DNA from 2 places in the Paenibacillus sp. JNUCC 35 genome. Region 2 is predicted to be linked to the other one. Evidence: predicted binding sites of a transcription regulator. Region 2 holds the regulator's gene; the other holds the start of a gene.
The links. Region 2 encodes CtsR, which represses protease genes until heat stress. Its sites were predicted from a motif close to ATGGTCAATAAAGGTCAAACA; they were not measured.
Positions count from the first base shown of each region.

Region 1: the regulator CtsR is predicted to act here: its motif matches at 2,250-2,270, upstream of clpP (ATP-dependent Clp endopeptidase proteolytic subunit ClpP).

Region 1 covers NZ_CM177771.1:5,945,477-5,949,875, reverse strand. Annotated here, with positions in the region: gene AC2TF6_RS26905 (copper amine oxidase N-terminal domain-containing protein) at 1-1,481, shown strand, start outside; gene clpP (ATP-dependent Clp endopeptidase proteolytic subunit ClpP) at 1,565-2,167, opposite strand; gene AC2TF6_RS26895 (DedA family protein) at 2,523-3,173, shown strand; tRNA gene AC2TF6_RS26890 (tRNA-Arg) at 3,247-3,318, opposite strand; gene AC2TF6_RS26885 (sugar-binding transcriptional regulator) at 3,560-4,399, shown strand, end outside.
Region 2 covers NZ_CM177771.1:526,727-531,125, forward strand. Annotated here, with positions in the region: rRNA gene AC2TF6_RS02480 (23S ribosomal RNA) at 1-1,113, shown strand, start outside; gene AC2TF6_RS02485 (CtsR family transcriptional regulator) at 1,422-1,883, shown strand; gene mcsA (protein-arginine kinase activator protein McsA) at 1,896-2,414, shown strand; gene mcsB (protein-arginine kinase McsB) at 2,502-3,530, shown strand; gene clpC (ATP-dependent protease ATP-binding subunit ClpC) at 3,577-4,399, shown strand, end outside.

The sequences.
Region 1 (4,399 bases), 830 kb from region 2:
CTCCGGGCTATAACATCGTCTTAAGCAGCGATCTGAAAAAAGCCTATATCAATGGCGAGGAAGTGCCGTTCGATTCGGTTGCGGCCATCGTAAAAGGCAAGCTGCTCGTCAAGCTGACCTGGGTAGCCGATTATATGGGCGCCAAGTATACGTACTACCACGAATCGCGCAAAGTGGAAATCATCTACGTTCCGAAGCCGGAAGGCATTTACGACAATGGAACGAATAATTCGAATCCCGTTGCCAAGTTTACGACCCACAAAGAGAAATACCGTCTCGGCGAGACCGTCAAGTACATTGACCTCTGCTACGATCCGGATGCGGAAGGGATCGCCAAGTACGAATGGACGGGCAAACAAGACGCATTCTTCAAGCCGGGCTCCTACCCGGTTAGTCTTAAGGTCTACGACAGGCACGGACACGTGAGCAAGGTGTTCACCAAAAATGTCATTGTCGAAGATATACCGCTTGTGTCGGAAGCCGAATATCCGGTATATCACAACGAGATCGGCAGCTTCTACAAACTGAGCTGGGATACGCTGACTTCCCACTTCTACAACTTGCCGATGCTCCCCAAAGAAGCGACCAACGTACCGGGCCGCAAGCTGCTCGTCAGCGACAGCCCCGAAGAATTTACGGAGCCGGGCATCCTGTATCAGGACATGATCAACGGCAAAGGCCGTCTGTATGCGGACCACATCAACGGAACGAAGAACAAAGTGACGTTCGCCATTATGGCAACGAATACGACGGATAAGCCGGTTACGGTCAAAACGACCAACAAAGGCGAGGTATGGCCTTCCGTATATGCGAACCTGATCGGCAGCGAGGCTTCCGTAGACTTCCTGCTGGGCAATACATATAACGAGAAACTGACCATTCCGCCGCATGATACGCTCGTTTACCGCCAGCTTCCGGATTTCTATCCGGGCCAAGGCGTGAATCTGTTCTATGATCTTGAAACTTCCGGAGAAGTTCAGTTCTCCTTCCTGGCGGCTGATGAGCTGACGAACACGACGCTGTCCGAAAGCAAGCTGCTCGGCTTTACAGGGCACGTAAGGGGCTCATTCGATGTTTCCGAGGTGAACTGGAATATTGATGCTTCTTCCTTCACGAAAGCCTCCAAGCTGGTCATTGGGGACGGGAAAACCGATCCTTTCGTGGACGGTTATGACGTGATGCGTAAGGAAAACGTGAAGAATGGGGGCAACTACGGCGTTGTCTACAAGATTCACGCGGACAAACCGCGCAAAATGGCGATTATGCTGCTGGCCCGCGGCGGTGTCTTCAAAGGGCCGATCAAGATCAACGGAGAAATCCAGTCGATTCCGTATTCCGGCGTGATTACCGCTTTTGACGGCATGCAAATTCTCCATCGCACCACAGGGACGGAGAAGTCGCTCGATATCGAGTTTACGCCTCCGGCCGGTTCGGCTTTCCCGATCGATCTGATTTTCTATCCGCTTGCGGATCTGGACTAATTTGTTCTAATTTCGCCCGCATTAAAAAAGAAACCCCGGATTACCGACGTAAGTCGATGATCCGGGGTTTTTCTTTGGGCTGTTTAAGCTTGTTTGCCGCCTTCGGTCGTCTTCTCGATCACTTTATCGATAAGACCGTAGGCACTGGCTTCAGCCGCGCTCATGAAGTAGTCGCGGTCGGTATCTTTATCGATACGCTCCAGCGGCTGGCCTGTACGTTCCGCGAGAATTTTGTTCAGGTTCTCGCGCATTTTGAGAATGCGTCTCGCGCGAATCTCGATGTCCGTCGCCTGACCTTCCGCGCCGCCGAGCGGCTGGTGAATCATGACTTCGGAGTTTGGCAGGGCGTAACGCTTGCCTTTGGCGCCCGCCGCAAGCAGGAAAGCGCCCATGGAAGCCGCCATCCCTACGCAGATCGTGGAAACGTCGGATTTGATAAATTGCATGGTGTCGTAAATCGCCATTCCAGCTGTGATGGAACCGCCGGGGCTGTTAATGTACAAAGAAATATCCTTGTCGGGGTCCTGCGCATCTAGGAACAGCAGTTGGGCGATAATCGCGTTGGCGACCTGATCATTCACCGGGGTACCCAGAAAAATAATACGGTCTTTAAGAAGACGGGAGTAAATATCGTAAGCGCGTTCTCCTCTTGCATCAGGCTCGACAACCATTGGAATAAAACTCATTAATGTTACCTCCTTCGATAATACGCCGCTATAACTGCGTTAATTTTCAGTATCTACAAATATGATAACGAAAAAACGTCAAAAGGTCAAGAAAGGTCAAACTTATTTGGAAAAACCTCTCTCGTTCTTTCCCCTCAAGCGGAATTAGTGAAACATCTCATGCTCCCGCAAGGTTCCCTGTATGTCAAGGTGGTGAAAAAATCCGCATGCCAAACCCATAAATTAACAGATGGTCTGGTTCCTGCCACGACCAAAGTCCAGTTTCCAAACTAAACCGGGGACCATTATGAAACTCCTCCTTAAAAGGTATACTGGCTAACAAAGACAAGAAATTAAGTGGAATAAGGAGCGGACTATGGACTGGATTAGTGATCTTTTCGCACAATACGGGTATCTGGTGCTCTTCCTGGGCCTCTTCGCAGAATCGGTGGCCCTGCCTTTTCCCGGGGAACTGGCTATGATGATTTCGGGACATATGGTGCACATGAACACGTTTAATATGGCTGGCGTTATGGGCGTTTCATTTGCGGGAGCTTTTGCGGGAACTATCTTTACGTATGTGCTTGGACGGAAGTTGGGGACGCCTTTCTTTGATAAGTACGGCAGGTATGTGCTTCTCAATCCGGATAGGCTTCTCAAAATTAAGAAGTGGTTCGATAAATACGGGGACAAAATTATTCTGGTCAGTTACTTTGTGCCGGGACTGAGGCATTTTACGGGGTATGTGTCGGGAATTTTGAAAATCCGCCTGAAGACTTTTCTGATTTTTAACGGACTGAGCGGTGTTCTGTGGGTCTTCACGTACGTGATGGTAGGTTTCTTGTTCGGCACGAAAATCCAGCAGCTGCTGCATGTGATTGCCCAATACTCAACGATTGCGATTATTGTTGCCGCTATCGCTTTGACGGGATTCCTGGTTGTAAAAAGAAACAAAGAAGCGGTTTTGGGCTGGCTTCGCGCCCGGTATGCCGGTATTCAGAAGATGTTCATGGGCTCGGCGGAATAAGCGGCTCAACCTTAAGGGGAAAAGAAAAAAGCTCCGGTCCGAAGACGGGAGCTTTCTCTTGTGTAACATTATACGCGCCCGCGAGGAATCGAACCTCGATCTCAGGCTCCGGAGGCCTACGTCATATCCATTGGACCACGGGCGCATGTTTCATTAAGTAACAGCAAAGGTTATTATATGATAGAGATATTAAAAAAGCAAGTCCTATGGCTCAGATTTTTTTTCGACGCCCATTTACAAAAATCAAACTTTGCACACATTGATTCTTTTATAGGAACTGGGGTATAATGGGGTTGTGCAAGGGAAGTTTTTTTTGATCCAGGTGGGACTTAAAATGCACTCGCGGGACATATTGAGTCCCAACACGATCAATAGGAGTGTATGGCATGAGAGATATTCTCGACGTCCAGAAACAGCTCCTGCCGGACTTGCTGGAGGTTCTGAACAAGCGTTACACCGTTCTGCAGCATATTTTTCTGCTGGGAAGCGTGGGACGCAGAACCCTGGCCGGCGCTCTCGATATGACGGAGCGGGTTTTGCGCAGCGAAGTGGAGTTTCTGAAAGGCCAAGGCCTGATTGAAACGGAAACATCGGGCATGCGCATCAGCGAATCGGGCAGGGAACTGCTGGAGAAGCTTCAGCCGCTTATCAAGGAGATGCTCGGGCTTAACGAGCTGGAGAAGCGGATCCGCGACCACTTCCGCCTGGAGCAGGTCGTAGTCGTTCCCGGCGATTCGGATTCTTCGCTGTTTGCGAAGAAGGAGCTGGGCCGGGCGGCCGCACTGATGCTGCGCAAGCACGTCACGAAGCATGACGTGATCGCGGTTACCGGCGGCTCCACAATGGCCGAAGTGGCGGAGCACCTGTCCACAACGAGCGCCCTCAAGGGCAGCCTGTTCGTCCCGGCCCGTGGAGGGCTCGGCGAAAGCGTGGAGCTGCAGGCGAACATGATCGCTTCCAAGATGGCGAAGAAGACCGGTGGACAGTATCGCCTGCTGCATGTTCCGGATCATCTCCGCGAGGAGGCCTATCAGTCTTTGATCCAGGAACCGAACATCCAGGAGATGATGGACGTGGTCCGCAGCAGCCGCATCGTCATTCACGGCATTGGAGATGCTATCGTCATGGCGCAGAGGCGCAAGGTAGACTCCGAGACGATAGACAGCCTGCGAGGCGAAGGGGCGCTTGCCGAAGCGTTCGGCTACTATTTTAACCCCGAGGGCAAG
Region 2 (4,399 bases):
GCAAAAACACAGGTCTATGCGAAGCCGCAAGGCGAAGTATATGGGCTGACGCCTGCCCGGTGCTGGAAGGTTAAGGGGAGCGGTTAGGAGCAATCCGAAGCTGTGAACCGAAGCCCCAGTAAACGGCGGCCGTAACTATAACGGTCCTAAGGTAGCGAAATTCCTTGTCAGGTAAATTCTGACCCGCACGAATGGCGTAACGACTTGGGCGCTGTCTCAACGAGAGATCCGGTGAAATTTTAATACCTGTGAAGATGCAGGTTACCCGCGACAAGACGGAAAGACCCCATGGAGCTTTACTGCAGCTTGATATTGGACTTTGGTACGATCTGTACAGGATAGGTGGGAGCCTTTGAAGCCTGAGCGCCAGCTTGGGTGGAGGCGCCGTTGGGATACCACCCTGATCGTATCGGAGTTCTAACCTACTACCGTTAACCGGTAGAGGGACCGTGTCAGGTGGGCAGTTTGACTGGGGCGGTCGCCTCCTAAAGAGTAACGGAGGCGCCCCAAGGTTCCCTCAGAATGGTTGGAAATCATTCGAAGAGTGCAAAGGCATAAGGGAGCTTGACTGCGAGACATACAGGTCGAGCAGGGACGAAAGTCGGGCTTAGTGATCCGGTGGTACCGCATGGAAGGGCCATCGCTCAACGGATAAAAGCTACCCTGGGGATAACAGGCTTATCTCCCCCAAGAGTCCACATCGACGGGGAGGTTTGGCACCTCGATGTCGGCTCATCGCATCCTGGGGCTGAAGTAGGTCCCAAGGGTTGGGCTGTTCGCCCATTAAAGCGGTACGCGAGCTGGGTTCAGAACGTCGTGAGACAGTTCGGTCCCTATCTGTCGCGGGCGCAGGAAATTTGAGAGGAGCTGTCCTTAGTACGAGAGGACCGGGATGGACGTACCGCTGGTGTACCAGTTGTCTCGCCAGAGGCATAGCTGGGTAGCTATGTACGGAAGGGATAAGCGCTGAAAGCATCTAAGCGTGAAGCCCCCCTCAAGATGAGATTTCCCAGTATGTAAGACCCCTTGAAGACGACGAGGTAGATAGGTTGGAGGTGGAAGCGCAGCAATGTGTGGAGCTGACCAATACTAATCGGTCGAGGGCTTGACCACAAGGCTTTTTCCGACAGGAAAGGCCGCATCGAAAGCATATGACATATATGCACCACAAGATCTTGGATGGATCGATTGCACGTTTCGCTGCTAGTTTTCAGGGAGTAACGAAAACCTCTATGAATTTATTTCATAGAGGTTTTTTGCTGTATTTGCATATTTTTCAGGATAGCGTTAAAACTAAAGAGAGGAAGTTCCGCTTAACTGTTTATCAGGTACTTGCAAAGTAATATGGAAATGATTATAATTAGGTTAAGGTCAAAGAAAGTCAAAGTCAATTTACTTCTCAACAACGGGAGGCTGAATTGATGCGTAATGTTTCCGAGATTATTGAGCAATATCTAAAGCATATACTGCAGCAAAGCCCCGAAGGGTCCATTGAGATCCAGCGGAACGAGCTCGCTGATCAATTTCAGTGTGTGCCGTCTCAGATTAATTATGTCATCAGCACACGATTTACCCTTGAAAAAGGCTACGTGGTGGAAAGCAAGCGCGGAGGCGGGGGTTATATCCGGATTCAGAAGATCGAACTCAACGCCTACGGTTCATTGCTGGACACCATCATGACTACCATTCGTGAAAGTATAGATCAAGCGTCGGCCGAAGGGTTGATTTACCGTCTGGAAGAAGGTCGGTTGATCAGCCGGAGGGAAGCTGCCATCATTAAAGCGGCAATATCGCGGGATGTGCTTCAGTTTAAGCTTCCTTTGCGGGATGAAGTCCGTGCCCGGATTTTAAAGGCGATGCTGATATCCTTACTGAGCAAATAAGGAGGGGTTGACGTGCTTTGTCAAGAATGCGGCAAACGGCCCGCAACGCTTCATTTTACGAAAATTGTTAACGGTGAGAAAACAGAGTTTCACTTCTGTGAAACATGCGCCAAAGAGAAGGGGGAGCTGATTCCCGGTACGCCGGGAGGTTTCTCCATTCATAATTTGCTTTCGGGCCTGCTGGACTTCGATCCTTCCTCCGGAACGGTCTCAAGCAAAGCGCGTCCGATAAGATGCGAACACTGCGGACTTACGTATTCACAGTTCAGCAAGCTGGGACGTTTTGGCTGCAGCCACTGCTATGAAAGCTTTCAGGATAAGCTGGATCCCCTGTTTAAGCGGGTTCACGGCAATACGCAGCATGTCGGCAAAGTGCCGAAACGTTCCGGACAGGAGATCGAGCAGAAGCGTGAGGTGGAGCGTCTCAAGAAAGAACTTCAGACGTACATCGAACAGGAAGAATTCGAGCAAGCGGCTCAACTGCGAGACCGTATTCGCGACCTCGATAAGAAGTCAGCCGGCAGCAGTTAACTTCGACGCCCGCCTCAAACCTTTGAACTTGGAGAAAAGGAGGGTTCCTCTTTGAGACATTTTGTCAAGGAAGCATTAAGCGAATGGATGAAAGGGGACGGTCCCGATTCGGATATTGTGATCAGCAGCCGCATCCGTATAGCCCGGAATCTGCAAGATTATCCGTTTCCTATGTTGGCCGCGAACCAGCAGTCCGCGGAAGTACTTGAGAAAGTTTCAGCTGTACTGGGCAATGAAGATTTAAAAACGATCAGCGACTTCACGCTTGTACCGCTTTCGGAACTGAATGAACTGGAGCGGAGGATCCTGGTAGAGAAGCATTTGATCAGCCCGAATCTGGCAACCGAATCGCGGAACGGAGCCGTTATCCTTAATGATAACGAATCTATCAGCATTATGGTGAATGAAGAGGATCATCTTCGGATTCAATGTCTGTGTCCCGGATTTCAAATTAAAGAGGCCTGGGATCTGGCGAACCAGATTGACGATATTTTCGAATCTCAGCTAGACTACGGCTTTGACGAAAGACGCGGCTACTTGACCAGCTGTCCTACGAATGTGGGAACCGGTATACGGGCTTCGGTCATGATGCACCTGCCCGCTCTTGTTTTGACCCAGCAAATCAATCGAATTCTATCGGCGGTTTCACAGGTTGGCCTAACAGTCCGGGGTCTATATGGCGAAGGAAGCGAAGCGTTGGGAAATTTATTTCAGATTTCCAATCAGATTACGCTGGGCCAGTCCGAAGATGAAATCATTGATAATCTATATAGCGTAGCCAAACAGATTATCGAACACGAGCGCGCCGCAAGAAGGCAACTCATGCAGGAATCCAGAATACGTATAACAGACCGCGTTATGCGGTCATACGGAATTTTGACTCACGCTTCGATTATCGATTCCAAGGAAGCGGCACAGCGGCTATCCGATGTCCGCCTTGGCATAGATCTTAATTTAGTGGGGGAAGTTCCCGCACACACCATGAATGAACTTCTTGTGATGACACAGCCGGGATTTTTGCAGCAAATAGCAGGGGAGCTTTTATCTCCCGACGACCGGGATATCCGGCGTGCCCAAATCATCAGGGAAAGATTCAAGCCGTGTCATAACGTTTAATGGTACTATACGACTTTCGTTCGAAATTACAATGGAGGTGCTAAGTATGATGTTTGGAAGATTTACGGAACGTGCACAGAAAGTTCTTTCCCTTGCACAGGAAGAAGCAGTACGCCTGGGTCACAACAATATAGGTACAGAGCATATCTTGCTGGGCCTTATTCGCGAAGGCGAAGGCATTGCGGCCAAAGCGCTGGTGGCTCTCGGACTCGGACTTGAAAAAATTCAAGATGAGGTCGAATCATTAATCGGCCGCGGACAAGAGCAGCCCTCCAATATCGCTTACACACCGCGTGCCAAAAAGGTCATTGAACTTTCGATGGACGAAGCCAGAAAGCTTGGCCATACGTACGTAGGTACGGAGCATATCCTGCTCGGTCTGATTCGCGAGGGAGAAGGGGTTGCGGCACGCGTGCTGAACAACCTGGGCATTTCCTTGAACAAAGCCCGCCAGCAAGTCCTGCAGCTTCTCGGAAGCAGCGAGGTCGTTTCGAGCAATCACGGCAGCGGCAACAACGTCAACACGCCTACGCTGGACAGTCTCGCGAGAGATCTGACGGCTATCGCCAAAGAAGGCAACCTGGACCCGGTAATCGGACGTTCCAAAGAAATCGAGCGTGTTATTCAGGTTCTCAGCCGCCGCACCAAAAACAACCCGGTTCTGATCGGGGAGCCAGGTGTAGGTAAAACGGCTATCGCCGAAGGTCTCGCTCAAAAGATCATCAACAATGAAATTCCGGAAACGTTAAAAGATAAGCGTGTCATGACGCTCGATATGGGTTCTGTCGTGGCAGGCACCAAATACCGCGGTGAATTTGAAGATCGTCTGAAGAAGATCATGGATGAGATCCGCCAGGCGGGGAACATCA